One region of the Mesorhizobium sp. NBSH29 genome, then DNA from elsewhere that is predicted to be linked to it. Evidence: predicted binding sites of a transcription regulator. Region 1 holds the regulator's gene; the other holds the start of a gene.
What was found. Region 1 encodes LexA, which represses DNA repair genes until DNA is damaged. Its sites were predicted from a motif close to TGTTCNNNNTGTGTTCNG; they were not measured.
Positions count from the first base shown of each region.

Region 1 (14,850 bases):
TGTCGGCAAATCCTGCGACAGGGACGTCACAGGCGCATGACTGCGCATTGGGGTGCTAGCGCATTTGTCGCGGGCTGCCAAGTTTGTGTCGTTTCCTATGTTGCACCGCAACAGCCACTTTTCAATGGTCGCTTCAAACCGTTAACCGATTTGATCACCAATGCGTTCCAGGCTTTCTTGCTGGCCAAGCACGGCAAGCACGTCAAACACGCCAGGTGACGTGCCGCGACCGGTGAGTGCGGCGCGCAGAGGCTGGGCCACCGCGCCAAGCTTGATGTCCGATTCTGTTGCGAATTCACGAATGGCAGCTTCTGTGGAGGCCGCCGACCAGTCGCCGCCGACTTTTTCCAGAGCAGCCTTGGCGCCTTTGAGGATTTCCTTGGCGGGTGCATCGAGCAGGCCTGTCGCCTTATCGTCCAGCGCCAGTGGACGGGTGGCAAACAGGAAGCCAGCGCCCTCGACCAGTTCGTTCAGCGTCTTGGCACGCTCTTTCAATCCCGGCATAGCGGCCAGAAGCTGCGCCTTCCGTTCGGGCGTCAATGCATCGGCCATGGCAGGCCCACCTTCGAGGTAGGGCAGTGTCTCCACCAGCCTTTCAAGCAGCGCGCCCGGCTCCATCTGGCGCATGTGGACGCCGTTCAGCGCTTCCAGCTTTTTGAAATCGAAGCGGGCAGCGCCCTTGTTGACGTCCTCGATCTCGAACCAGCGCACCATGTCGTCCAGGCTCATCACCTCGTCATCGCCATGGCTCCAGCCGAGACGGGCGAGGTAGTTGATCAGCGCCGCCGGCAGATAGCCCATGGCGCGATAGGCTTCGACGCCAAGCGCGCCGTGACGCTTCGACAGTTTTGCACCATCGGCACCGTGGATCAGCGGGATATGCGACATCACCGGCACGTCCCAGGCCATCGCATCATAGATAACGATCTGGCGAGCAGCGTTTGTCAAATGGTCGTCGCCGCGGATGATGTGTGTGACGCCCATATCATGGTCGTCAACTACGACGGCATGCATGTAGGTCGGGTTGCCGTCCGAGCGCAAAATGATGAAATCGTCGAGATCCTTGTTTGGAAAACGAACATCGCCCTGGACCCTGTCACGCACCACGGTCTCGCCGTCCTGAGGGGCCTTTATCCGGATGGCGCCTTTGACGTCGGCTGGCGCTTCTGAAGGATCACGGTCACGCCAGCGGCCGTCATAGCGCGGCGGTCGGCCTTCTGCACGCGCTGTCTCGCGCATGGTGGTCAGTTCTTCGGGCGAGGCATAGCAATAATAGGCCTTACCCATGCGCACAAGTTCCTCGGCCACGTCGCGGTGACGCGCGGCGCGTTCATATTGCGAGATCGGCGCACCATCCCAAGTCAGGCCAAGCCATGAGAGGCCTTCAAGGATAGCGGCGGTGGCTGCGTCGCTTGAGCGTTCCCGGTCCGTGTCTTCAATACGCAGCAGCATTTTGCCGCTGGTGTGCTGGGAATAAAGCCAGTTGAACAGCGCAGTGCGCGCGCCGCCAATGTGAAGATAGCCGGTCGGCGAAGGAGCAAAACGGGTGACGACGGGCGTTTTAGTGTCAGACATTTTTTCTTTCACGGTTCCTGGATGTGTGGCCTTTGCAGCGCACCGACTTTGGGCGCGTTCGGCAATGCCGTGGTGTTCTTGTGGCGTTGATGTAGCATAGCGAGACCGGGGTGCAAGGGGAGCGGCCAAGCGTGGCCCGAGAGACGGCGGAAGCAGCCATTTCCGAGACGCAGGAGCGGGCGTTTTTTGCGCCCGACGGTTTCCCTGTCCCTGCCGCACCTACCACGACCAGACCCGAGCCGGCGGCGCTGGAGACGGCTGCGACAGCGCATGCACAAGGCGGTGGCCGGCTGGATGTTGTGCCATCGGCTATGTCCTCAGTCTGGCGTATCGTTCCAGCACTGAAAACAGATCTGGTGCTGGAGGAGGAGAGGGGCACTTTCTTCCTGTTCATCCCCGTGTTCCTGGCGGTTGGGGTGATCGCCTATTTTACAGCGGTTGGAGAGCCTGAGTTTTATGCACTGTGGAGCAGCGTGCTTGCGCTTGCCGCACTGGCTCTGGTGGCTGGCGGGCAGCCAATACTACGCCTTGCGCTTACTATCGCGCTGATCGTGCTTCTGGGCGTGCTGGCGGCCAAGCTGGAGGTATGGCGTACCGGCACCAAAATTATCGGCTCGGACATCACGACACGGGTCATGGGCCATGTGGTGTTGGTAGAACCGCAGCCAAGCGGCAGGGTCCGGCTGACCATCGATGTGGCCGCGACCGAGCGACCAACCCTGCGCTATGCGCCCGACCGGATCAGGGTCACCGCGCGCGCTATGCCCGAAGGGCTGCAGGCCGGATCGGCGGTGGCAGGCGTGGTTCGTCTGCTGCCGCCCACCGGACCGGTGCGACCGGGCAGCTATGACTTTTCGTTTCAGAGCTATTTTTCTGGCATCGGCGCGAGCGGGTTTTTTCTCATCGGGCCCGAGTTGGATGTCCGTGCGCTTAAACAAGCGGGGTGGCGCACGAACGCACTGACCTTTGTGGAAAACACCCGCAAAGGGCTTGCGGCACGGATCGCCGATGGCATTGGCGGCGTGGAGGGACAGATTGCGGCGGCGCTGGTTGTGGGTGTGCGGAGCGGCATTCCCGAACCGGTCAACGAAGCCATGCGGCGCACCGGATTGGCGCATATTCTATCTATTTCGGGTCTGCACATGGCGCTGGTAGCGGCAACTGTGATGGGATTGCTGCGCGGCATCTTCGCGCTTTTCCCGGGCTTTGCATCGCGCTATCCGGTGAAGAAATTTGCAGCCGGCGCCGCACTCGTGGCGATTTCGGCCTATCTGTTCGTCTCGGGTGCTGCAGTGGCCGCCGAGCGCAGCTACATCATGCTGGCCGTCATGTTGACGGCACTTCTGTTTGACCGCGCGGCACTGACGATGCGCAATCTGGCCATTGCTGCACTATTCGTGGTGGCTCGTTCGCCGCATGAGGTGATGGGCCCAAGCTTCCAGATGTCTTTCGCGGCAACCGCGGCGCTGATTGGCGGCTACGCTGCCTGGTCGGGGCGTCAACGAACGCCAACCCATTCAGCCATTGATACAGCTCATCTCCCGCTCCCCTACAGGATGGCCCGCAAGGCGCTATTTTATGCTGGTGGGTTAGCGCTGACGTCGCTGATCGCCGGAACAGCGACGACGCTTTTCGGCATCTATCACTTCCAGCGGATATCGCCGCTTAGCCTGGCTGCCAATCTGGCGGCAATGCCAGTGGTTTCAGCTATTGTCATGCCTTCGGCCGTAATCGGGATGGTGGCGATGCCATTCGGTCTTGATGGCTATGTGTTTGCTGTGATGGGGAAGGGGCTGTCGGCCATGCTGGCGATCGCAAACTGGTTTTCAGAACGCTCGCCCATCGATGCGGTGGGGCTCATTCCGGCAGGTTCGGTTGCAGTAATGACCGTGGCGCTCGTGCTGGCGACGCTTTCGTCGACACGGTTGAGGCTGACGGCACTGCCCTTTCTGGCAGTCGGTCTTTTCATGGCGAGCAGCCGACAACTTCCCGATGTGCTGATTTCCGAGGATGCGCGGCTTGTCGGCGTCCGGCTTGGCGACGGCGAACTGGCGGTGAACCGCAATCGCCCGAGTGCCTTCGCGATGGAGAACTGGCAGCGCGCGCTGGATACGCCCGACATTACACGACCGCGCAACGAGCCATATCAGGCCCTCGGAAACGAGGTTCCCGGCGCCATCCCGTTCCTTTGTGATGCGGGCGTGTGCATGTCGCGCCATGGCAGCGGGGCGGTGATCGCGCATGCTGCGGACGCCAAAGCGGCGCGCGGCGCATGCGCCATCGCCTCGATCATCGTGATCGACGACGCGACGGCCAAAAATATCTGTCCGGGCCAGCCTGTCGAGATCATCACCAAACGTGACCTTGCCGCGCATGGCAGTGCCGCCATTCTATTGAGCGCCACCGACCCGCCGGTCGTCACCTTTGCGATCGGAAATCACTATCGCCCATGGCACACGCAACGCCGTTTCTCACGCGAGGCACGCGGTAATCCGCCCTATCAGCGCAAGATGCGCAGCAAACCCGAAGGCGAGGCGGAAAATGCCGAGGCTGATTAACTAATAACGTCGGATGAGGCCGACAAGGCGACCCTGGACCTTGACCCGGTCGGGACCAAAGATGCGTGTCTCATAGGCGGGGTTGGCTGCTTCCAGCGCAATCGACGCACCCTTGCGGCGGAAGCGCTTCAGCGTCGCTTCCTCTTCGTCAACCAACGCGACAATGATGTCGCCCGGATTGGCTGTGTTGGCATCGCGGATGATGACCGTGTCGCCATCGAAAATGCCAGCATCGATCATCGAATCGCCGCGCACTTCCAAAGCATAATGATCGCCACCGGAGATCATTTCGGGTGGAACCATAATCGAATGCGTCTTGTGTTGAATGGCGTCGATGGGAACACCAGCAGCGATGCGGCCCATGACAGGAATCGATACTGCGGCATTGGCGTCGTCATCATTGCTGGCAGCAGGCTTGCGCATCGGTTCACTGCGCTTTCCAAGGCTGCCCTCGATGACGCTCGGCGAAAATCCGCGCTGGGTGGGAGCGAGACCCGGCGACATGGAATCAGGCAGGCGCAGCACCTCCAGGGCACGCGCCCGATTGGGCAGGCGCCGAATGAAGCCACGCTCTTCCAACGCTGTGATCAGCCGATGTATGCCCGACTTGGAAGCGAGATCGAGCGCATCCTTCATCTCGTCAAAAGAGGGGGGAATGCCTGCTTCTTTCATGCGCTCATGGATGAACATCAACAGTTCATGTTGTTTGCGCGTGAGCATGGCGGCGGACCCCCTAGATATGAATCGGATCAAAAACAAAACCAGAACAAACACTATCTGTTCCAGTTGTGTTCTGCAACCGTTTAAATTTTAATGAATACTGACAGACGTTGTTCAGCGTAACATCAGCACGGGACAGGTTTCGCCCACAGGTGCGGCCGGTGCGTGAGGCGGCCGGACAATCAGGGCATTGGCGGCAGCCAGCGTTTTTAGCATCGAGGAATCCTGTAGGGCGAAGGGCGTTGCGACCTTTGTGCCATCCTGTTCCGAGATGATTGCGCGGACATAATCCTGGCGCTGGTCGTTGGCGGCCATGGGCGTGGCAAGTACTGCCGACTGCAAGCCAGGCTCATGAGGCAGTCCACCCAGTTTGAGCAGGAGCGGCTTCAGGAACAGGTGCGAGCAGACGAGACTGGCCACCGGATTTCCAGGGAGGCCAATGATTCGCACCGTGCCATGGCGGCCGAACATCAGGGGTTTGCCGGGACGCATGGCGATCTTCCAGAAATCGAGGGTCATCCCTTGGCTTGTCAGTACATCATGGATGAGATCGTGATCTCCGACCGATGCGCCGCCCAGAGTTACAACGACATCGGCGCCAGCAGTCAGGGCCCTGTGGTAAGCTGCCGCGATCTTTTCGGCGTCGTCTTGCACGATGCCAAGGTCAAGCACCCGCGCGCCGCAATCCATGGCGATAGCGGCCACGCCAAAGCCGTTGGACGCGATGATCTGATCGGGCCTCACATTCTGGCTGCCGGGCGGCTGTAATTCGTCGCCGGTGGCAATGATAGCAACGAGCGGAGCCTTGATGACATCGAGCTGCGCATGGTTGGCAGCGGCAGCGAGCGAGAGGGCTGCGGGGTCAAGCTTGCGGCCGGCGTCGAGCAGCGGATCGCCGGTTTCGAAATCAAGCCCGGGTTTGCGGATATGACGGCCTGCGGCGACTGTTTCGACAGCCTCGACGGTGCCGCTGTCAAAGCGACGAGCATTTTCCTGGATCAGGATGGTGTCGGCACCTGGCGGCACCGGCGCACCAGTGAATATTCGCACGGCCTCGCCGGGGCCGACCGAGCCGTCGAACTGGTGGCCGGCCGGAGCCTCGCCGATAAGGCGCAGCATTACCGGTACGGTTGCGACGTCTGCGGCGCGCACCGCATAGCCATCCATCGCCGAGGCGGGAAAGGGGGGCTGCGTCCGGAGCGCAGCCACCGGGAAGGCCAAAACCCTGCCGGCGGCCTGCGCCAGCGTAACTGATTCTGCAGAGCCCGGCGTGACATCGGAGAGCAGTCGGGACAGCGCTTCCTCGACAGGCAGCAGCGCCATGTCAGTCGCCCCTGTCGGCGGCGGAAAAGGGACCGGATTTGCCGCCGGTCTTTTCGACGACGCGGATGCCGGTGATGGTCATGGCGCGGTCGACGGCCTTGGCCATGTCGTAGATGGTCAGGCAGGCGACGGACGCGGCCGTCAGCGCTTCCATCTCGACACCGGTCTTGCCGGTCACGCGCGCCAGCGCTGTGACGCGCAGGCCGGGTAAGGTGTCTTCCGGCTCGATGTCCACACTAACCTTGGTCAACAGCAACGGGTGGCAAAGCGGGATAAGTTCATGCGCCTTCTTGGCCGCCATGATGCCGGCTATGCGGGCAGTACCCAGCACGTCGCCCTTTTTGGCATTGCCGTCGAGGATCATCCGCAGGGTTTCAGGCTGCATTACCACGCAGCCCTCGGCTATTGCCGTGCGCTCGGTGTCAGCCTTGGCACCGACATCGACCATATGGGCTTCGCCAGTGGCGGTAATATGGGAGAGGGCTGGTTTGTCGGCCATGGGTGTCAGGCAGCCTGTTCGGCCAGCAGTTGGCGCGTTGCCTCCGCTACGTCAGGCTTGCGCATCAAGCTTTCGCCCACCAGGAAGGTAGTGATGCCGCAGGCGGCGAGCCGCTGGCAATCGGAATGGCTGGAAATGCCGCTTTCACCGACCAGAAGGCGATCATCCGGAACCAGTTTTGACAGGCGCTCAGACGTTTCGAGACTGGTCTCGAATGTGCGCAGATTGCGGTTGTTGATGCCGAGCATCGGTGACGACAGGTTTAGCGCGCGCTCAAGTTCGGCTTCGTCGTGAACCTCGATGAGGACGTCCATGTCGAGTTCAAAGGCGGTTTCTTCAAGCAGTTTTGCAGCGTCGTCCGAAAGGCATGCCATGATCAGCAAAATGGCGTCGGCATCCCACAGCCTGGCTTCATAGATCTGGTAGGGGTCGAACATGAAATCCTTACGCAGCGCCGGAAGCATGCACGCCGCGCGTGCGTCTGTCAGGAATTTCGGGGCGCCCTGAAACGAAGGCGTGTCGGTGAGAACCGACAGGCATGCCGCTCCGCCCGCTTCGTAGGCTTTCGCCAATTCGGGCGGATCGAAATCGGTGCGGATCAACCCTTTGGAAGGGCTCGCTTTTTTGATCTCGGCGATCAGGCCATATTGCCCTGCACGCTGCTTGCTTTCAAGCGCTGCAAGAAAGTCGCGCGGATGCTGCCTGTTGGCCAGACGGGCTTTTACCTCGGAAAGCGGAAGAGCGGCTTTCGCAGCCTCAATTTCCTGGCGCTTGTAGATCTCGATTCGGGATAAAATATCAGACATAGCTAGTGCCGTTTGAAACCGTGATCAAAGCCTCAAGAACTTTTGCTGCTCGACCGCTGTCAATCGCATTGGCGGCTGCGGTCGCGCCTTCGTGCAGGGTTGCTGCCGTTCCGGCGACGACAAGACCGGCACCGGCATTCATCAACACCGTATCGCGGAAAGCGCCTGGGGCGCCGTCCAACAGGTCACGCAGGGCGCGCGCATTAAAGGCCGCATCGCCGCCCCTGAGTGACTGGCTGGTGTGGGTGGGCAGGCCGACATCGTCAGGACTGACGGTGAAAGAGCGGATGGAACCGTCAAGCAATTCTGCAACGCGCGTCTCACCGGTGGTAGTGATTTCGTCGAGACCGTCACCGTGGACAACCCAGGCGCGTTCGGCTCCGAGCGCCTTCAGCGTATGCGCCAGAGGCTCCACCCATTCGGGTGCATAGACGCCAACCATCTGACGCCGCACGCCAGCCGGATTGGAGAGCGGCCCGAGCAGGTTGAAGATGGTGCGGGTGCCGAGTTCGACTCGCGTTGGGCCGACATGTTTCATGGCCGGATGGTGGGCCGGCGCGAACATGAATCCGATACCCGCCTGATGGATGCACTGGCTAATCTCTGCGGGAGACAGCTCGATCTTGACGCCGAGCGCTACGAGCACGTCGGCCGCGCCTGTCTGCGAGGAGAGACCGCGATTGCCGTGTTTTGCCACCGGAATACCGCAGCCGGCGATGACAAAGGCAGAGGCTGTGGAGATGTTGACGCTGTGCGATCCATCACCGCCGGTGCCGACAATATCGATGGCGTTCTCGGGCGCATCGACGGTCAGCATCTTGGCGCGCATCGTGGCGACTGCGCCCGATATCTCGTCGACTGTTTCGCCACGTACCCGCAAGGCCATCAGAAAGCCGCCGATCTGGCTGGGTGTGGCATCGCCGGACATCACGACTTCGAAGGCGGCGCGCGCTTCGTCAAAGGAAAGCGCGTCGCCGCTTGCGACTTTCATAATATAGGTTTTTAGCGTGCTCATGGGTGCATCACAGCGCCAATGCGCGTTGCACCGCTCCCTGATCGACCGTAACAACATAATCTGCCTGCAGACGCGCGACCAGCTGATCGAGAAGATCATCCGACATGCCGGATGCAAAGACCTTCTTCTGATCATCAGGAACGGCATCGGGACCAGCACCGGCCGGCTCGAACACTTCAGCGACCAGGAAAACGATCTGCGCATCGCCCTGGGGCGAGGACACCGTGCCGGTGCCCTTTTCAGGAACGCCGAACATGGCCGCCACACCCTCCTTGCCGAAATCGGCATCATCGGCCTCGCGCTTCAGGCCGCGCTTGGTCTGCTTTTCCAGGGCCATCTCGGTTGCGATCGTATTAAGGGAGATGCCCGACTTGATGCGTTGTTCGATCTCACCTGCCTTGGCGGCAAGACGTAATTTTGTCTCGGCGGCGGTCCAGTCAGTCACGACAATTGCGCGTACTTCATCCAGAGTGCGATCACGCGCCGGTGTGACCGACTGTACCTCATAGAAGACGTAGCCGTTGCCGGAAGTGGGCAAGGGCGGGTTTTCGACAGAAACTTCTGTCTCGAACGCTGCCTTCAAAACCTCCTGCGACGAGGGGATATCATTGATCACTGCACCATCCGGCTTCAGGGCAGCGCGGTCGATAGCGTCGATGGTGACGACTGTCAGTTTCTGCTTGGCGGCAGCCTCTGCCAGGGAATCACCACCAGCACGGGCATCTTCATAGGCGTCATGCACATCAAGCAGCACCCGGTTGGCTTCGGCCAGCGCCAGATCCTTGCGGATGTCTTCCTTCACCTCGGCGAAGGGCCGCACGATTTCAGGCTTTATATCAGTGACGCGCAGCAGAAGCGGGCCGAAGGCACCGTCCACCGTTCCGCTCACTTCGCTCTCACGCAGGCTGAACGCTGCTTCGGCGATTGCCTTGTCGGCGACCTGATCCTTTGAAAATGTGCCCAGCACCGTGTCGGCAGGGGTTTTGCCCTCGGCTTTAGCAACATCCTCGAACGTCGAGCCGGCATCGATTGAACCGCGCGCTGCCTTGGCGGCGTCGGCGCTTTTGAAGACGATCTGCTCGATGGTTCGGGTCTCGGGAGTGGTGTGGCGCGCCTTGCCGGATTCGTAGTCGGCTGCTACCTGTTCGTCGGTGATTGCGGTCACATCAGCGATGTCAGCCGGCTCGAGCTTTACATAGGCAAGCTTGCGATACTCCGGGGCGGCATAGTTCTTCTTGTTATCCTCGAACCATTTGGCCAGCACGTCATCCGACGGAGCGGTGACCGGTTCCACCAGCGCCTGCGGAAGCGCTACGTAATCTACCGTGCGGTCTTCGCCACGATACAATGCGACCGCGCGCAAAAAGGTGTCGGGCACTTTCATGCCATCCGAAACGGCCTCAACGATCTGCTGGCGCACCGCCACCTTGGCGCGGCTGTCCAGATAATCTGCCGGACGCATGCCCGCCTGCTGCAGGATGAAATCAAACTGCCGGCGGTCGAACTGGCCGCCCGGGCCCTGGAAAGCAGGATCTTCGCGGGTGAGATCAGCGAGCCGCTCTTGCGACAGACCGAGCCCCATTTTGCGCGCCTGCTCGTCGAGCACGGCACCTGCTATCAGTTGCGCCAAGACCTGCTGGTCGATGCCGAAGGCGGTTGCCTGCTCGCGCGTTATGCGCTGGCCGAACTGCTGCGACAACACCGAGATCTGGCGATCATAGGCGAGCCGGTATTCGTTGATCGACACCGTGGTCTTGCCGGCGGTCACGACGCTCTGTCCGCCCAGACCGCCTGCCACCTGGCCTGAAATGCCCCAGGCCGCAAAGCTGAGCACCAGAAGTAGCAAAAGACCTTTGGCGACCCAGGTTCCGGCCGCATTGCGCAATGTTTCAAGCATTCTCAAATCCAGTTTTGGCGCATCCAGCGCGCCGGTATTGCACGGCAATAGCGTCCTTCGCCGCGGCTGTCGATTGCTTTGTGGCTCGATTTTGCTAGGGAGGTGCGGCCAAGAGCAAGCAATTTTAGGGAGATGCGCGATGACGCCTGGGGTTCGTCCGCTGGTCGCGGGAAACTGGAAGATGAACGGCACCAGCGCCCAGCTGACCGAATTGCACTCAATTGGCAATGGGTTCATGCAAGGACTTGACGCGGAAACCGAGGCGCTGATCTGCGTGCCGGCGACCCTTTTGCATCGCGCCGCAGAGATCTTGCACCGTACTCCAGTGATGGCGGGCGGCCAAGACTGCCACGGCAATATCAGTGGCGCCCATACCGGCGATGTTTCGGCTGAGATGCTAAAGGATGCCGGCGCCAGTCATGTGATTGTCGGGCACTCTGAGCGCCGCAGCGACCACAACGAAGACGACGCGACCGTCCACGCTAAGGCACAAGCCGCGTGGCGCGCCGGGTTAACGGCTGTGATCTGTATCGGGGAGACACTCTCCGAGCGCGAATCAGGCACGACGCTTGATATCCTGACCCGTCAGATTTCAGGGTCTGTCCCGGCGGATGCAACATCCAAGAACGCGGTGATTGCCTACGAGCCGGTTTGGGCCATTGGCACAGGACTGACGCCGACGAAATATGATATCGCCGAGGCGCATGCACATATACGCGAACACCTCCATGCAGCGTTGGGCGCTGAGGCTTCGCGTATGCGCATTCTCTATGGTGGTTCGGTAAAACCCTCCAATGCCGCCGAAATTCTCGGCATCGTCCATGTCGACGGCGCACTGGTGGGCGGCGCCAGCCTCAAGGCATCCGATTTCCTGGGCATCGCCGAAGCCTGCCATCACGTAGGGTAGGGATAAATCGGTATTTTTGTTGTTTTGGATCAGTCCGCCCCCATATTCGGGGCCGGGCTTGGAAATGGCGCCAAAGCCGTGTATCTGACCCGACTTCAAGGCTGGTCCAAACATATGGATCGCCCCCTTCAAATTTTCGTCGGAACGAGCATCCATGGGTAATATTGTCAGCACCGTCGTCATCGTCATTCACCTGATGGTGGTTCTTGCGCTGGTGGGCGTGGTCCTTTTGCAGCGCTCCGAAGGCGGCGGTCTCGGTATTGGCGGCGGCTCCGGCTTCATGTCTGCGCGCGGTGCGTCCAACGCATTGACCCGCTCGACAGCAATCCTGGCGACACTTTTCTTTGTCACATCGCTGTCGCTGTCGGTCATGGCCCGCTACGGCGAAAAGCCGACCGACATCCTGGACCGTGTTCCCGCGGCGTCAGGCCAACAGGCGCCGACAGGTGGAGCCGGCGTACTTGATCAGCTCGGCGGAGCGCCTACGTCTTCCGACCCGGCTACAGCACCAGCTTCTACCGAGCCGGCTGTTCCTGCGGTGCCGACCGGTCAGTAATACCTTTTGGCGCTATGCCCACCCAAAGCGACTCCCGTCTGCAGGGTGGTTGGCTGGCGTAAGCTGTTGCACTTTCAACACACTAAGTGTGAATGCGCTAAATTAACCTTCTGCGTTGCACAAGCATCTTGAGGGCAGGGCGCGATAGAGCCTATAAGCATCGTTAGGGAAAGCTGAGCGATATCGCGCTGATTGGCATGGCGAATCGGGACAGATTTCCAGTCCATACCCGGGTGATTCAGACATGATTTCTCGCAGCCTCGTCCTCCTCGGCATTGGCGCAGCCCTGCTGTTTGCGGTGCCTTCCGTTTCTTATTCAGCCAGCGCCACGGCCGCGAAATCGGTCGAGGCTCCGCAGAAGAAGCTGATCAAAAAATCAGCCAACAAATCCAAGGCGAAAAGCCAGGCTACTGCCTCTGCCAAGAAAAAGGCGAAGGTTAAGCCTGAAGCAGAGGTTGTCGAGGCGAAGAAGCCAGTAGGGCTATTTGCCGCCCTGTTCGGTCCGCCCGACAACTCCAAGGCGGATACAGCCAAGGCGGTCGCCAAGATAAAGGCCGGCGAAAAGGTACGCGTTGAAAAGCTAGCCGCTGCCAGACAGGCCAAGGAAGACGCGAAAGCCGCGAAAGACGCCAAGCTTGCCGCAGCGAAAGCGACAGAACGGCAAAAAACTGAAATTTTGAAGCCTATGCAGCCGGTACAACAGCTTCCCTCGGTGCAACTGGTTTCAGCCAGCGGCAATGAGAGTGAACTGCGCAGCGAAAAAACGATGCCGCGTTCGGGGCTGTTCGGTGTGATATTTGGCGACGAACAGGTGATGCTGCCGCAGACGCGTGCCCTGGACGCCGCGCTGGCGCAGAAGGATGCGCACAAGAACTTTAAGGTGAAGTCAGAATTCGAGCCGCAGGAGGTCGAATTCCGCGGCTACCAGCGCGGCCAGATTGTTATCGATACGCGTGCGCGTTTTCTCTATCTGATCCAGTCGGACTCTTCGGCCCGCCGATACGCCATCGCAGTCGGTCGTGAAGGGCTGGAGTTTAAAGGCTCCGCCAAGGTTGGCGACAAGCAGGAATGGCCGCGCTGGATCCCCACCAAAGACATGCAGGAGCGTGATCCGAAGAAATATGGTCAGTATGCCGATGGCATGCCCGGTGGTCCTGAAAATCCGCTCGGTGCCCGCGCCATCTATCTCTACCAGGGCAACAAGGACACTCATATCCGCATCCACGGCACCAACCAGCCGCAGACTATTGGCACCAATTCGTCGAATGGCTGCTTCCGCATGGTCAATGACCATGTGAAGGACCTGTACGGTCGTGTGGGCATGGGCACCGAAGTCATCGTGCTCTAGGCGTTTCAAAAATTACTAAAAAGCCGGCTCTCGTGCCGGCTTTTTTGTTGCCGGCAAAATCGAGGATGAGCGCAGACATGAAAAGCTTGAACAGCGCAATTTTTCGCTGGCGGAATCGGTTGCACGGGGCTAAGCCCTGAATCCCATGGCGCGATATGTTTTTATCACCGGCGGCGTGGTTTCCTCACTTGGAAAAGGCATCGCTGCAGCGGCCCTTGGGGCTCTCTTGCAGGCACGTGGATATCGCGTGCGGATCCGAAAACTCGACCCCTATCTGAATGTTGATCCCGGCACGATGTCACCCTACCAGCATGGTGAGGTGTTTGTGACCGATGACGGCGCAGAGACGGATCTTGATCTGGGGCACTATGAGCGGTTCACGGGTCGCTCTGCCAACCAGAACGACAACATCACCACCGGGCGAATCTACAAAAACATCATCGAGAAGGAACGCCGTGGCGATTATCTCGGCGCCACCGTTCAGGTCATTCCGCACGTCACCGACGAGATCAAGAATTTCATCACCGGCGGCAACGAGGATTTCGACTTCGTCCTCTGCGAGATAGGCGGCACGGTGGGTGACATCGAGGCTATGCCGTTTCTGGAAGCCATCCGCCAGCTTGGGAATGATCTGCCGCGTGGGCAGGCAGTCTATGTGCACCTGACCCTGATGCCGTGGATTCCAGCTGCCGGCGAATTGAAGACCAAGCCGACGCAGCATTCCGTAAAAGAGCTGCGTTCCATCGGTATAGCGCCCGATATTTTGCTGGTGCGCGCCGATCGCGATATTCCAGTCGAGGAACGCAAAAAACTGTCGCTGTTTTGCAATGTGCGTGAAAGTGCTGTCATCCAGGCGCTGGACGTCGCGCATATTTACGATGTGCCGATGGCCTACCATAAGGAAGGGCTGGATTCCGAAGTGCTGGCCGCTTTTGGCATTGAGCCTGCGCCCAAGCCACGGATGGAACGCTGGCAGGAGATTTCGACCCGCATCCACAACCCCGAGGGCGAAGTCACCATCGCCGTGGTGGGCAAATATACCGGTCTCAAGGACGCCTACAAATCGCTGATGGAAGCACTGTCGCATGGCGGCATGGCCAACCGGGTGCGCGTCAAACTCGACTGGATCGAGAGCGAGGTTTTTGAGAAAGAAGACCCAGCTCCCTTCCTCGAAAAGGTGCACGGCATTCTGGTGCCGGGCGGCTTTGGCGAGCGCGGCTCAGAAGGCAAGATTTTGGCCGCCAAATTCGCCCGTGAGCGCAAGGTGCCATATTTCGGCATCTGCTTTGGCATGCAGATGGCCTGCATTGAAGCGGCGCGGTCGTTGGCGGGGATCGACAACGCATCCTCGACAGAGTTCGGGCCCACGCAGGAACCGGTGGTTGGCCTGATGACCGAATGGCTGAAGGGTAACATGCTTGAAAAGCGCCTCGCAGCCGGTGATCTGGGTGGAACGATGCGCCTCGGGGCCTATGCAGGCGAGCTCGCAAAGGGCTCGAAGATCGCCGAGATTTACGGCGACACACAGATCTCCGAACGCCACCGCCACCGCTACGAGGTCAATATTGACTATAAAGAGCGGCTGGAAGCGTGCGGGCTGGTATTTGCCGGCATGTCGCCCGATGGCGTGTTGCCCGAGACAGTCG
Region 1 is NZ_CP045492.1:2,859,839-2,874,688, reverse strand. Features, by position in the region: gene gltX (glutamate--tRNA ligase) at 142-1,575, opposite strand; gene GA830_RS14260 (ComEC/Rec2 family competence protein) at 1,707-4,133, shown strand; gene lexA (transcriptional repressor LexA) at 4,134-4,853, opposite strand; gene GA830_RS14250 (molybdopterin molybdotransferase MoeA) at 4,968-6,176, opposite strand; gene moaC (cyclic pyranopterin monophosphate synthase MoaC) at 6,178-6,675, opposite strand; gene trpC (indole-3-glycerol phosphate synthase TrpC) at 6,681-7,481, opposite strand; gene trpD (anthranilate phosphoribosyltransferase) at 7,474-8,496, opposite strand; gene GA830_RS14230 (SurA N-terminal domain-containing protein) at 8,504-10,393, opposite strand; gene tpiA (triose-phosphate isomerase) at 10,533-11,300, shown strand; gene secG (preprotein translocase subunit SecG) at 11,455-11,856, shown strand; gene GA830_RS14215 (L,D-transpeptidase) at 12,101-13,204, shown strand; gene GA830_RS14210 (CTP synthase) at 13,350-14,850, shown strand, end outside.

Region 2 (14,850 bases), 1.4 Mb from region 1:
CCGATGAGACACTGAGCCACTAATTCACGGCCATGGCTGATACGGCTGAACCTGCCGCGCTTTAGGTTGGGCGCCGCGCGGTGCTGACTGCAAATTTCACTGAACAAACGCTTCGAAAGGATCGACTGTGAGAAAACTGATAGCCTGGAACGTCATGACTCTGGATGGCTATTTCGAAGGTACCGGACCGTGGCAGCTCGATATGCACGGCACAGTCTGGGGTGAGGAACTAGAGGAATTTTCTCTGGCTCAGGGTGCGGAGATCGGCACGCTTTTGTTTGGACGCCGCACCTACGAGGGCATGCGCGATCACTGGACAAAGGAAGAGGGTCCGGTCGCCACGATGATGAACAGCCTCGACAAGGCCATAGCTTCGCGCACGCTCGACGTGGCTGATTGGGCCAACAGCCGACTGTTGAAAGGCGAAGCCATCGACACCGTCAAGGCGCTTAAGCAAGAAGACGGCAAGGATGTTTTCGTATTCGGCAGCGCAGATCTCCTGGCAACGCTGATGGCCGAGGGGCTCGTAGACGAATACCGCATTTGCCTTGCGCCGGTGGTGTGGGGTGAAGGTACGCCGCTGTTTAAGCCCGAAAGCGGCCGCGCGCATTTCTCCCTGCGCGAAAGCCAGCCTCTTAAGAGCGGCGGGATGCTTCTCTTTTATGAGCTGAAGAAGGTCTGACAGCTCTACCGATTAGGGTCACACCTCGGGATAATCCACCTTGATCAGATAGAGTCCGTCGGGCGGCGCGACCTGGCCGCAGGCTGCACGGTTGCGGGCTTCGAGCGCTGCCTGCAATTGGGCGGCGCTCCAGCCACCTTCGCCCACCTTTTTCAGCGAGCCGACAATCGAGCGCACCTGGTTGTGCAGGAATGAGCGTGCCGAGGCGCGAATTTCGATGGCGTCGGCAAGACGCACCACATCCAGCCGCTCCAGCGTTCGCACCGGGCTTTCCGCCTGGCATTGAGTTGAGCGAAAGGTGGTGAAGTCATGCCTACCGGTCAGGAGCTGGGCTGCCTCGTGCATGGCCTGCGCATCAAGCTTCTTGGGCACCCACCACACCTTCCGATGATCGAGCGCCACAGGCGCGCGGCGATTGGCGATGCGGTAGAGATAGTGCCGGCCGATCGCCGAAAAACGAGCATCGAAATCTTCTGCAGCCGGTGTTGCATCAAGGATTGAAACGCGCTGTCCAGCCATTTGCAGATGGGCGTTGAGCGCATCGCGCACCTTTTCTGCTGGCCAGTTTTTTGCCAGCTCGACATGGGCTACCTGCCCGCTTGCATGGACACCGGCATCCGTGCGGCCAGCGCCCCGCAGGGTCAAAACCTCGCCGCAAAACGCCAGGAGGGCGTTTTCAATGGCTCCCTGCACGGTCGGAAGATCAGGCTGGCGCTGCCAGCCGGCATAGGCGCTGCCGTCATATTCCACATCGAGGCGGTATCGCGGCATCTCTTGGTCCCGACCGTCAGGCGACAGGGACGTGGAAAAAGGCGGCGCGGTTTGTCTTCATACTCATGACAGCATCATACCATTTTCCAAGGGCGTGCCACGCAGAAACGCTTCGGCATCGGTTGGCTTGCCGCCCGCTCTTTGAACCTGAAGCAACCGCACCGCACCGCTTCCACAGGCGACAGTCAGCGCAGCATCAAGCAGAATGCCTGCCGCGCCGCCACCCTCCGCCTCAACGGCCCGCAGCACTTTCAGGCGTTCCGCCCTGCCGCCGGTCTCGATTTCACACCACGCGCCCGGAAAGGGCGACAGACCGCAAATATGGCGCGCCACTTCCAGCGACGGGCGCTGCCAGTCGATGCGGGTTTCGGCCTTGTCGATTTTTCTGGCGTAGGTCACACCCTCTTCATCCTGCACAGAAAGCAGAAGGTTTCCGGCTTCCAGCCGGGCCAGCGCATCGACCATCAGTGGTGCGCCGATCGCACTCAACCGGTCGTGCAGGTCGCCGGCGGTCATGCCGGGGATGATGGCGATGCGCTCGGTCAGCGCCACCGGGCCGGTGTCCAGCCCTGCCTCCATCTTCATGAGCATCATGCCGGTTTCAAAATCGCCTGCCATGATGGCGCGCTGGATCGGGGCTGCGCCGCGCCAGCGCGGCAGCAGCGACGCATGGCCATTATAGCAGCCAAGCCGCGTACTCTCGAGGACCGGTGCTGGCAATAGAAGCCCGTAGGCGACAACCACCGCGACATCGGCTTTCAGCGCTGCGAATTCTGCCTGCTCGGCTTCGTTTTTGAGCGACAGTGGCGTGCGCAACTCCAGCCCAAGCCGCTCGGCCTCGCGCTGCACCGGCGACGGGGTGAGTTCCAGGCCACGGCGGCCTGCCGGGCGCGGGGGCTGGGTGTAGACGGCGGCGATATCGTGGCCGGCCTCAACAAGCGCGCGCAGCATCGGCACGGAAAACTCCGGCGTGCCCATGAAGATGACGCGCAGCCCCATCTCAGCTGACCAGCGGGGTTGCGGGCCGGTCTTTTGCGAGCTTACGGAATTTCTTCACCACCATGTCGCGCTTGAGCTTGGAGATATGATCGATGAACAGGACGCCGTTCAGATGGTCGATCTCATGCTGCAGGCAGGTGGACAGGAGGCCGTCTGCCTCGATCTCCTGCTCTTTGCCGTCGCGGTCGAGATACTTGACCCGCACGCGCGCAGGGCGCTCCACTTCGGCGTAGTAATCAGGGATCGACAAGCAGCCTTCCTCGTAGATCGAGCGCTCTTCGAAGCTGCGAAGGACTTCCGGGTTGATGAATACCTGCGGCGCGGGCTCCTCGTCTTCCTTGGCGAGGTCGATGACCAGCATGCGCAGCGGCGTACCGACCTGGATTGCTGCCAGTCCAATGCCCGGCGCGTCATACATGGTCTCCAGCATGTCGCCGGCAAATCTGCGCAAGTCGTCGTCAACCCGTTCGACGGGCTTCGAGACCTGGCGCAGCAGCGGATCGGGCAGGATGATAAGTGGTTTGATCGACATGGCGCTCGCTTAAGGTTTCCGGTCAAATGCGTCAACCGGATGTACATTTTTGCTGTTCACGTTTTGATCTGTCGCGTCGATGCGAATCACGTATGCTGACGGAATGAATGACCTGTCTTCAATTCTTTCCGAACCGGTGATCCAGCTTGGTGCCACCACCATTACGCTCGGCCAGACGCTGGGCGTTGGGGCGCTGTTGTTCTTGGTGCTGTTGTGCGCGCTGGTGTTGTCGCTGTGGCGTTCGGGCAGAGCGCGCGCGGTTGCCGCAGCAGTAACCGCTGATCATGCCCGCGATACCGAGGCGCGGATGGCAGGTATCCTTGCCTCGCAGGCCGAGATGCAGGGGCGGCTTGGGGCTGTGGCCGACGTGTTCGGCGCACGTCAGGCCGAACTCACGCAATCCATCGCGCAAAGGCTCGACGCCATGACCGGTAGGCTTGGTCAGTCGATGAGCGAGCAGACGCGCTCGACGCATGAGAGCCTGAGCAAATTGCAGGAACGGCTGGCGGTTATCGACACGGCGCAAAACAACATCCAGTCGCTCGCCGGCCAGGTGGTGCAGTTGCAGGCGATCCTGTCCAACAAGCAGACGCGCGGTGCCTTTGGCCAGGCGCGCATGGAGGCGATTGTCGCCGACGGGCTGCCGCAGGGCGGTTATGAATTCCAGATCACGCTGTCTAATGGCAGCCGGCCAGACTGCGTGGTGAAGATGCCGAACGGCACGCCGGCACTGGTGATCGACGCGAAGTTTCCGCTGGAAGCCTGGAACGCTATCAAGGCGGCAGAGGGGGCCGAGCAGCAGAAGGCCGCCGCGCAGGCTTTCCGCCGCGATGTCGAAATCCATGTCCGCGACATTGCCGACAAATATCTGATCAACGGCGAGACCCAAGACACCGCCTTCATGTTCGTACCGTCGGAATCGGTGTTTGCCGAGATCCACGAGAATTTCGAGGCTCTTGTACAACGTGCCCACCGGGCGCGGGTGATCATCGTCTCGCCGTCGCTTTTGATGCTGTCGATCCAGGTGATCCAGGCGATCCTGAAAGATGCCCGGATGCGCGAACAGGCACATCTCATCCAGGGCGAAGTGATCCGGCTGATGGAGGATGTCGGGCGGCTCGACGAGCGGGTGCGCAAACTGCAGGGCCATTTCGGTCAGGCTTCCAAGGACATTGACGATATTCTGGTCTCGTCGTCCAAGGTCACCAAGCGGGGCCAGAAGATTGAGGCGCTGGAGTTTTCCGCACCGGAGGCTGCTTCGACCGAAGGCGGTAGCGAAGGCACGCGCGTTGCGGCGGCCCGCGTCGCGGATTCCAAGACCGGCCAGTTGCGCCTTCGGGTCGTCGAAGAACGCGAGTAATTTTCGCGAAAGTCAAATCGCCAGTTCGGCACGCACCTTTTTCCAGGTCCCGGTGGTCTGCGGTTTGACGAAGAGGGACGTGATCTGCGGATGTTTCCGGGTGATCGCGCGTTCAAGACGTTCTACGCAGGCCTCGATTGCGGGGGCGGTCAACCGGTCTTCAAATTCGACGCTGAGTGCGGCGACAATCTCGTTTGGGCCGATATGGACGGTGATGATCCCATTGGCCTTTCCGATATCGCGGTCGTCCTGAACCAGCGCCAGCACGGATCTTTCGATTTCGGGCAGTGCCGGTTCGCCCATCAGCAGCCCCTTGCTCTCGCGGGCGAGGAACACTGCGGTGGCCGCCAGGATGAGGCTGATGCCGACCGATGCGACACCGTCGAGGACTGGCATGTCCAGGAGCTGCGCGGCGAGGATGCCGGCAAATGCCACCACGAGCCCGAGCAGTGCCGCGCTGTCTTCTAATAGTACGGTGAAGACGCTTGGGTCCTTGCTCTTGCGAACCGCTTCAATATAACCGGCATTGCCTTTCGATTTGCGGAACTCCTTCAGCGCCACGGCCCATGTGCCGCCTTCAAACACCATCGACAGACCGAGCACGATGTAGTTTGCCATCGGATTGGCGACCGGCTCAGGATGCATGATGTGGGCAATGCCCTCATAGAAGGAAATGCCGGCACCCAGCGCGAAGACCAAAACGGCGACGATGAAGCTCCAGAAATAGAGTTCGCGACCATGTCCGAGCGGATGGGTGCGGTCGGCAGGGCGGGCGGCGCGGTGCAACCCGTAGAGCAACAGCGCTCCATTGCCGGTATCGACCAGCGAGTGCACGCCTTCCGAAAGCATGGCTGAGCTGCCTGTGAATGCGGCAGCTCCAAACTTCGTGATGGCAATCAGAAAATTGCCTGCCAGCGCGGCATAGATAACGGTTTTCGATCCTGAATGAGCAGCCATGACAAGCTCCGATGTCTCGTTCCGGCATCTAGAGCAGGAGTGCCAGGCGTCCAGTGCCGCAGGGCCGGCGCGATCCGGGGACCGTGCGCATAAGTCCCCTTGTGCCGGCAAACAGAACGGTCATCATGGGCCGGCCAGCACAGGAGGAATCACATCATGGCAAAAGGTCAGATGAAGTCGAACAAAGAAGTCCGCAAACCCAAGAAGGATGCCAAGAAGCCGGCAGCCGCTGCAGCCAGCCCGACGCTTGCTCCGGCTACAAAAAAGAGCAAATAGCCCGCATTTGCTGATCGTGGGTTTCCCTCCGGCCGCATATCTTGCGGCCGGTTTTCTATCTCCGGCCCGGCGCCGGACAAACGCGAGGTTGGTAAATCATGGCGTGGCTTCTACTGGTCGTTGCCGGGTTGTTCGAGATCGGCTGGGCTATCGGGCTCAAATATACCGATGGCTTCACCCGGCCCCTTCCCACCATTCTCACGGCAGCAAGCATGATCGTGAGTGTCGTGCTTCTCGGGCTGGCGCTGAAGACACTGCCGGTCGGAACCGGTTATGCGATCTGGACGGGCATCGGCACCGTCGGCACAGCGCTGCTCGGCATCTGGCTGCTCGGAGAGCCGGCCACTGCGGCACGGCTTGGCTGCATCGCGTTGATCGTCAGCGGCATCATCGGCCTGAAGCTGGTGAGCTGACGTGATTCAGCGCCGCGGCCAGGTGGCAGCGGCGCTGGCCCGAAGGCAAACTCCTGTTCGATCAGCCGGAAAAGCCGGGAGGCGTGCGGCCGACGCGTGACTTGCGCGCGGCATAGCGGGCGTCGCGCTTAGCCTTGCGTTCGACCTCATCGGACAACAAGCGCGCGATGCGCTCGTTTTCCTCGGCCTCACGCTGCTTGGCATCTGCCTGCGCGGCTTCTTCAGCGGCAAGGCGCTCGGCCTCGGCTGCTGCTTCGCGCGTTGCGCGCTCTTCGGCCTCGCGGGCCAGCCGCTCCTGCTTCTGCTTTTCCTTTTCAGCCTGCCTAATGGCACGGGCCTCGAGGACGGCCTTGCGCTCGGCCTGCTTGGCTACCACTGCCGGGTCGTCTGCGGCCGGCTTGGCCTTGAATTTCTCAAGCATTGCGCGCTTGGCGGCATTTGCCGCATCGCGGCGTTCAAAAACGTCTTTTTCCCTAAAGATAGCCAAATCTCACTTCCCTGGAGTCCGTTCAAGGTTCTGCAGAACCTCTTTATCGCTTCGTTTCCCGCAATTCCTGGCGGATACCGCTGCACGTCACTGCTGGAATTGCTGTCGTCGCGCCGCTTACATAGCTGTCAACGCCAAGAGTTCAAGCGCCAAAAGGCCACAGAGGCCATGAAATCCGCCCTTGGGGCAGGAAAAACTGCCTGATTGGTATCCGCTGCAGGCATAGACGGAATGTTCAGCCTCGTCCACCGGCGTAAATGCTGGCTGGCCGCTACGTGTCTCAAACAATGCGGGGCGAACACTATGGAACTTGGGCTTTATCACCCCGCAGGCCGAGGTGATGAACCGCATTGGCCGCGAGCGCGGCTGGGGGCCGACCTCCCGCGCCCATTTCGATCAGTCGCTCGGAGCGGACGGAGCGCTGTTTGTGGAGACCGGTGGCCGAAAAGATCTTTGCCCAGCACCGCAATTTCGGCAATTCGCGCCTCCTCATCCAGATGGCGATTGGCCTGATGCCGCATGACAAGGCGATGAAAGCCATTGAGCTATTTGGCACTCGCGTGGCGCCGCTTGTGCGCGCGGGGATGGCCGGACGAGGCCCTGGCCGCTATCAAGTTCAAAAAATACTGAACAACTGTTTGCCTTGGGCAACCAGCATTCATATATCGCAAGGGAACGCCTTGGGCGGGGCCGTGCTCCATAGAAATCATTGGCATGCTCTAACACTGTGTTTGTACGCAATTTCGGGCTGAGAACCGCTGCACACTTTTCGGGAATTCGTTTAGGAGCCTTGGCCATGATCCCACTTTCCGTCCTTGATCTTTCGCCTGTGGGTGAAGGCAGCAATGTATCGCAGTCGCTGAAGAACACGCTTGATCTGGCGCGTCATGCGGAACGGCTGGGCTATCGCCGTTACTGGTTGGCCGAGCATCACAACATGCCGGGAATCGCCAGCGCAGCCACCTCGGTGGTGATCGCCCATGTGGCGGCCGGCACCTCTGCCATCCGTGTCGGCGCCGGCGGCATCATGCTGCCCAACCATGCTCCGCTGGTCATTGCCGAGCAGTTCGGCACGCTTTCGGCGCTGCATCCGGGCCGGATCGATCTGGGGCTTGGCCGCGCGCCCGGCACCGATATGAACACGGCCCGCGCGCTCCGGCGAAACATGGAATCGGGCGTCGATAGCTTTCCACAGGATGTGGTCGAGCTAGCCAATTATTTCCGCCCGGCAGAGCCCGGCCAGCGGCTGCGCGCGGTGCCCGGCGAGGGAGAAAACGTGCCGCTCTGGATCCTCGGATCGTCCACCTATGGCGCGCAGCTCGCGGCCATGCTCGGCCTGCCCTATGCTTTTGCCTCGCATTTTGCGCCGGCTGAACTGGAAAACGCGATCGACATCTACCGCTCGCGCTTTCAACCGTCTGAGCAACTTGCCAAGCCCTATGTGATGCTCGGCCTCAACGTCATTGCCGCGCCGACCACGCAGGAGGCAAAGCTGCATTTCACCTCGCTACAACAGGCCTTTGTCAACCTGCGCTCCGGTCGCGCGGGCAAGCTGCCGCCGCCGATAGAACGCTATTACGATACACTCGACATTGCGTCCAAAACCATGCTTGACCACGCGCTTGTCTGTGCCATCGTTGGCGACCGCGATACGGTCAAATCCGGTCTCGAAGCTTTCATCCGTCGCACCGGCGCTGACGAACTGATGGTCACCGCCCAAATGTTCGATCATGCCGCACGCGTGCGGTCGTTTGAGATGCTGGCGGATGTGCACAGGGAGCTTTCGTCGGCGGCGTGAGCGGTTGGTTTTGCTGCCGTCCTTGCCCTAACGCAGCGCCTTCACCAGCCCGGAATCGGGAAAACACGTCGCCGCCTGGCCGTTCTTTTCCTGCCATGCACCGATCGACCGTCGTGTCTTGAAGCCGGGCAGGCCGTCGGCGCCGCCGACGTCGAAACCCTGCTTTTCCAGCCCGCGCTGGAGCGATGCCACATCGGAGCGGTAGAGACCACCGACGGCGCCCCACGCTCCGGCAAACGGCTTGTCGCCATGGGCGATGCGGTCTGCAGCGTGACCGATGAACAGCGCGTAGAGATCACTCTCATTATAGGCCTTCAGCACGTAGAAATTCGGCGTGACGATGAAGCTCGGCCCGCTGCGGCCAGCCGGCATTAGTAAAAACCCTTCGGAGCGCAGCTCGTGGGCGGGAAACAGCTTGCCACCCACTCGCGCGACACCGAGCTTTGTCCAATCGGCGATTTTTTTGCCCTGGTCCGGGCCTTCGAGAGCGCAGGAAACCGTTTGTGGCACAGTGACCTCAAAGCCCCAATCGCGGCCCTTCTGCCAGCCAAAATGGGCGAGATAATTGGCTATCGAACCCAGCGTGTCGGATGTCGATTTCCAGATATCGGCGCTGCCATCGCCATCAAAATCGATGGCATGCGCGAGAAAGGAAGTCGGCATGAATTGCGGCTGGCCCAGCGCGCCAGCCCAGGACGATTTGAAAGCTGGCCGCGCCACCCTGCCCTGTTCCAGCATCTGCAGCGCAGCCAGCACCTCCTTGCGGAACATCTCCTTGCGGGTCGCCAGAAATGCCTTGGTGGCCATAACCTGGAACGCATCATGCGGGATCTTTGCGGTGCCAAAACCTGACTCGCGACCCCAGATCGCGACTGCAATTTCGCCCGGAACGCCGAAGCGCTTTTCTAGCTCGCGCAGTGTTGCGGCATTGGCATTGAAGCGGGTGCGACCACCAGACGTAACCCCGCCGATTTTCGAGAAATAAGAACCCGGCGAGCCGAATTCGGCCTGATGCTGCTTTTTGGGCGTTTTCGGTTTTTGCCCCGGCATCACCAAATCGGGCAGGTCTAGGTTGATGCCGACGCCGGCAAAGGCCGCGTCAAAGATTTTCCTGGATATGCCCTGGCGGCTGGCCTCGGGCCACAGATCGCCGGTGAGCCAGGCCTGGAACTGGTCGTCGATCTTTGCGGCGGCGGTGGGGGTGACGGAGGTGGCGAGGAGGATGGTGGCAAGGGCGGCGAATGCAGCGCGTTTGGAAAGCGTCCAAAAGGCCCCCTCTCCGTCCCGCTGCGCGGGCCACCTCTCCCCCGCTTCGCGAGGGCGAGCAAATGGCCAATCGCAAACCCTGCTTCCTCGCCCCGGTAAAGCGGGGGAGAGGTGCCGAGCGCAGCGAGGCGGAGAGGGGGTCGCCCAGCCGAGCCGTGCCGTCATCACCCTCAAAAGTGCTACAAACAACCCCATGGCAAAAATCCTCAAAATACCGTGCGCGATTTCAGCGCTGCCGCAAGTGTACCTTCGTCGAGATAATCGAGTTCGCCGCCCACCGGCACGCCATGGGCCAGACGGGTGATTTTTATATCAAAGCCTTCCAACTGGTCGGTGAGGTAATGCGCGGTCGTCTGGCCCTCGACGGTGGCGTTGACGGCGAGGATGATTTCGCTGATGCCGCCCTCGGACACCCGCGCGACAAGCTGGCGGATAGTGAGTTGATCAGGACCTATACCATCGAGCGGCGACAGCGTCCCGCCAAGAACATGGAATCGCACATTCATAGCATTGGCGCGCTCTAGAGCCCACAGATCGGCGACATCTTCGACAACGATCAGCGTGGCGGGATCGCGGCGCGGATCAGTGCAGATGGTGCAAGGGTCAATCGTGTCAACATTTCCGCAGGTGGAACAGACGCGCACCTTGTCCACCGCCTCGACCATGGCGCTGGCCAGCGGGGCCATCAGCTGTTCTTTCTTCTTGATCATGTGAAGGGCAGCTCGGCGCGCCGAACGCGGTCCAAGACCCGGCACCTTGGCCAGGAGCTGGATCAGGCGTTCGATTTCAGGACCGGCGACTCGTTTGGACATGACCCCGGTGTAGGGTTTTTCGGAGTGGAAGGGAATCGGTTCCGGTTATTCCACCGGGCGATCCTGTGCTAAAAGCAACGCGCCAATCGCGGAAGCTTCTTGCGGGCTTGCTTCATAGCCGAGCGTAGCATCAGTCCCCACCGGATCAGACGAAGCAAGTGTGGCCGGAATGGTCGGTCGCAAGGATGTTTCGGCAAAGCGAGCGCGGGCGGGTGCAGCGGCTGCCGTCTGCGCGGTCGCGACCATCACCGGAATTTCTGCAGCATCTCCTGTTGCGGCCCGGTCCGAGGCAATGCGCGGCGTCGGTGCTGCGCTGGCAATCATCGTTGATGTCTGCTCGGGTGCGATGTTTTCAATCGTCCTGCGACGCGAGCGCTTTTCGTAAAAGGCGTTGCCGCCTGCAACCAACACATAATGCATGTTTTTATACGGAAATGTCAGCCCGGCGGTGTGGAAGAACATGGCTTCCTTTTTCACCTTGGGGTGGCGCTCGCCCTTAAGAACGGAATCGGCTGCCGCCATCACGTCGGGCAGCGCCTTCGAATTCATCGGGCGGGATAACACGCCGGGAGCAAACTGCTTTTTGGCGCCAACGACATCGCAGACAGAGCCGCCCCATTTGCCCGACTCGACACGGTTCATGACCACCGAGCCGACAGCCACCAGCCCATCTCGGCTCGATCGGTTGGACTCAAAAAACATGGCGCGCGCCAGGCATTCCTTGTCTTTGGACGAATAGGAATACGCTGATGTAGGCGCCGCATGGAGCGACAGTGCTTCGGTGAATTTGCTGCCGGTGCTCTGATTGCAGCCGGAGATCGCCAGCGGCAGGACAGCCACGCAAAATAGGATTTTTGACCGCGCACTCACCAAGAATCGCCTCATTGTCCCTCCGGGCGTTTTGCCCTGGCCCTGTCGCGCGGAGAGGCCCGCTCGACCAGTGGGGCGAGAGTGGGCACCTTTCTGGCTAAAAAAAGGCCGGAAACCAGCAGCCACTGTGGCTTGAAGCGCTTTCCATATGGTTACCGAATCTTGCCGCAAGAGACTTTTTAACGGGCGAGACCTCAGAACGCCCGCATTTCCAACGAGTTGAGAAAATTTTGCTGAAATGTCGGAAGCCGTTTCTCCCGTTCGTCTTGACGGTATGGTGCATGGCCGCAAGTCGGCCATCAACTTTCGTAACCCACGGAGACATGACATGCAGAAGATCACCCCGATGCTCTGGTTCGACAGCAATGCCGAAGAGGCCGTGGATTTTTATGTCTCGGTGTTCAAGAGCGCGACGAAAGGTGCCATCATGCGCAATGGCGAGAACGGCCCCGGACCGGCCGGGAGCGCGCTGACGGTCGCTTTCGACCTGGAAGGCATGTCGTTCACAGCGCTGAACGGCGGACCGCATTTCCAGCTGAGCGAGGCCGTGTCCTTCGTCGTCAAATGCGCTGACCAGGCCGAGATCGACTATTTCTGGGAAGCGCTTTCGCAAGGTGGCAAGACCCAGCCATGCGGCTGGATTAAAGACCGGTTTGGCCTGTCATGGCAGATCATGCCCGACTACCTGCTCACAACCCTTGCCGGAGAGGACAAGGAAAAATCCGGCCGCGTTTTTGAGGCTGTCATGCAGATGGAGAAGCTCGACATCGCCACGCTGAAAGCCGCGGCCAACGCGGGGTCGACCTCCGCCGAAGGCGGTTTCTAGAAGGGTAGCTTCATGCCGGGCGGGATCGGTAGGCCGGCAGTCAGTGCCTGCGTCTTTTCCTGCATGACGCTCTCCACCTTGACCTTGGCATCGTTGTGAGCGGCAAGGATCAGGTCCTCCAACACCTCGACATCATCCTCCTTGAAGAGCGAGGGATCGATCTTCAGGGATTTCATCTCGAATTTGCCCGTCAGCGTCACGTGGACCAGTCCACCGCCGGACTGGCCGCTCGCCTCAAGCGTTGCGATCTCTTCCTGCATGGCCTGGAACTTTGCCTGCATCTCTTTTGCCTTACCCATCAGGCCGAGCAAATCTTTCATGGCTGTCTCCTCGAAATTCGTCGTTTTGCGGTCTGTTTTCGCGGCGTGCTAGCCGTCTTCGTCCTCTTCGATGCCCGGATCAATCGGCACATCCTCGCCCGCTTTCGCCTCGTCGGGAGCATCGGGCAAGCGCACATCGATGATCTTGGCGCCTGGAAACTGCGCCAGGATCGCGGCGACCGTGGGGTCTGCGCGGGCGTCTGAAAAGGCGGTTTCGCGGCGATTTATTTCCTGCTCGGCCAGCGTTTCACCGCCACCTTCGCGCGATACCGTGACGATCCAGCGGCGACCGGTCCATTTTTGCAGACGGGCGTTGAGATCGCTGGTGAGCGTCTTCGGAGCTTCCGGCGTCAGGCTGATCTCAATGCGGCCCGGCTCGATCCTGATCGGCCTTATGCAGCGCTTGACCAGCACTTTGAAGGCGATATCGCGGTGGGTATCAGCAAGCGTTGCAATGTCGTTCAACGATTTGATCTGTAAGGCTTTTTCTTCTTCCGGCTCTGGCTCCTGCTGGGGCGCAACGAGCGGCTGCGGCTCGGGAGAGGTTTCAACCAGCCGCATCGTATTGCCGACACCGCTCACCGCCATCTGGCGGTGGCCGACTGCAGAAGCCGTTCCGCCATTGCCGTGCCCGGCTACAGTGCCACTAGCAGGTGTCGAAGGTGCGTGCGATTGGGGCTGCTCGGCGAGCGTCTTCAGCGCTTCGTCGATGGTCGGCAGATCGGCCGCGTGGGCAATTCGGATCAGCACCATTTCGCCGGCACTGACCGGTCGATTTGAGGCCTGAACTTCGGGAATCCCCTTCAACAGCATTTGCCAGGTGCGCGAAAGCACGCGAACCGACAGCTTTTCGGCGAATTCCAGTCCGCGCTGCCGCTCGTCCTCGGAAAGCGAAGCATCCTGAGCCGCCGACGGAACGAAGCGCAGCCTTGTCACGAGGTGATTGAACTCGGCAAGGTCGGCTAGAACCGTCGCAGGGTCGGCGCCGACATTATACTGCGCGCGAAATTCATCCAGCGCTTCCGCGACCTTTCCGGACATCACATTTTCGAACAGATCAATGATTCGGGCGCGGTCAGCAAGCCCCAGCATAGAACGCACCGCCTGCGCCGTCACAGTGCCTGCGCCATGGGCGATCGCCTGATCAAAAATCGATTGCGCGTCGCGCATCGAGCCTTCGGCGGCGCGCGCAATCATCGATAGTGCTTCGTCTTCTGCAGTGATTTCTTCAAGCCCTGCGATACGTTGCAGGTCGGACTTGATCATCGCCGCATCAATTCGGCGCAGATCAAAACGCTGGCACCGCGACAGGACGGTGATCGGAACCTTGCGGATTTCGGTGGTAGCGAAGATGAACTTTACATGCGGCGGCGGTTCTTCCAGCGTCTTCAACAGGCCGTTGAAGGCCTGCGTGGAGAGCATGTGCACCTCGTCGATGATATAGATTTTGTAGCGTCCCGACACGGGCGCGTACCGCACCTGTTCGATAATCTCGCGGATGTCGTCGATGCCGGTGTGGGAGGCGGCGTCCATCTCGATGACGTCGGGGTGGCGGCCATCCATGATCGCACGGCAATGCTCGCCCTCGATCGACAGATCGACTGACGGCTGGTTGAGTTCAGGCGTGCGATAATTCAGCGCCCGCGCCAGAATGCGGGCGGTGGTGGTTTTGCCCACGCCTCGCACCCCTGTCAGCATCCAGGCTTGGGCAATGCGACCGGCGGCAAACGCATTGGTCAGCGTGCGCACCATCGGTTCCTGACCGATCAGGCCGGAAAAATCAGAAGGGCGGTATTTGCGTGCAAGCACACGGTAGGCGCTGTTTGCGCCGGTCTTGCCGCTTGATACGACTTCGCTCATTCCGCCCGTCATCTCCCTGGCCAGAGTGCGGCCCGTGTGTACAAAGAGTTTCGCCCGCATCGTCCCCCGCCGTCAATGTCGGCGGAGCGGCTTGGTGCGGATGGGATGAGGTGGGAGGCTGGAACATGACCCGTTCCGGGCTCGTTAGGGCTGCTTCCTTCCGGATCTGACCCGGTTGGCGAGTGGATCGTCCACCACCAACCTCCCGGCTCCCATATCGGCAATCATCGAGCGAAATGCAAGTGCAAGAGCGATGCCGCGGCACGGTATGCTTTAAGCGCTCTCTTGCAGCGCTGCCTTTGGCACTCTAGCCTTTCAAACATAATTGGGGAGGATCGCTGAAATGTTGCCCGGCCAAAGGCGCGGATTTGAACTTGACCGCCGACTGGAGGCAGACAGTGAACCGGTGATGTGGCTGGGCCTTTGCGAGTTGCGCATCATGAATGACTGCCGTTGGCCATGGTTCCTGCTGGTGCCGCTGCGGCCCGGATCAGAGGAAATCCACGATCTCACCCCGCTCGACCAGGCGATGCTAACCTTTGAGACCAATATGGTCGCGCAGGGCCTGAAGAAAGTGACCGGCTGCACCAAGATCAATTCGGCGGCACTTGGTAATATCGT
Region 2 is NZ_CP045492.1:1,483,354-1,498,203, reverse strand. Features, by position in the region: gene GA830_RS07450 (SRPBCC family protein) at 1-7, shown strand, start outside; gene GA830_RS07445 (dihydrofolate reductase family protein) at 128-682, shown strand; gene truA (tRNA pseudouridine(38-40) synthase TruA) at 701-1,453, opposite strand; gene fmt (methionyl-tRNA formyltransferase) at 1,517-2,452, opposite strand; gene def (peptide deformylase) at 2,454-2,984, opposite strand; gene GA830_RS07425 (DNA recombination protein RmuC) at 3,088-4,344, shown strand; gene GA830_RS07420 (cation diffusion facilitator family transporter) at 4,357-5,301, opposite strand; gene sugE (quaternary ammonium compound efflux SMR transporter SugE) at 5,676-5,990, shown strand; gene GA830_RS07410 (DUF6481 family protein) at 6,052-6,477, opposite strand; partial or broken gene GA830_RS07405 (LLM class flavin-dependent oxidoreductase) at 6,794-7,064, shown strand; gene GA830_RS07400 (LLM class flavin-dependent oxidoreductase) at 7,274-8,275, shown strand; gene GA830_RS07395 (lytic murein transglycosylase) at 8,303-9,736, opposite strand; gene recR (recombination mediator RecR) at 9,748-10,353, opposite strand; gene GA830_RS07385 (cell wall hydrolase) at 10,399-11,238, opposite strand; gene GA830_RS07380 (VOC family protein) at 11,552-12,049, shown strand; gene GA830_RS07375 (YbaB/EbfC family nucleoid-associated protein) at 12,046-12,369, opposite strand; gene GA830_RS07370 (DNA polymerase III subunit gamma/tau) at 12,418-14,229, opposite strand; RNA gene ffs (signal recognition particle sRNA small type) at 14,339-14,436, opposite strand; gene GA830_RS07360 (HIT domain-containing protein) at 14,573-14,850, shown strand, end outside.
Region 2: GA830_RS07425 (DNA recombination protein RmuC) is a predicted target of LexA. The motif match lies at 3,038-3,055, and genes of this name have one in related genera.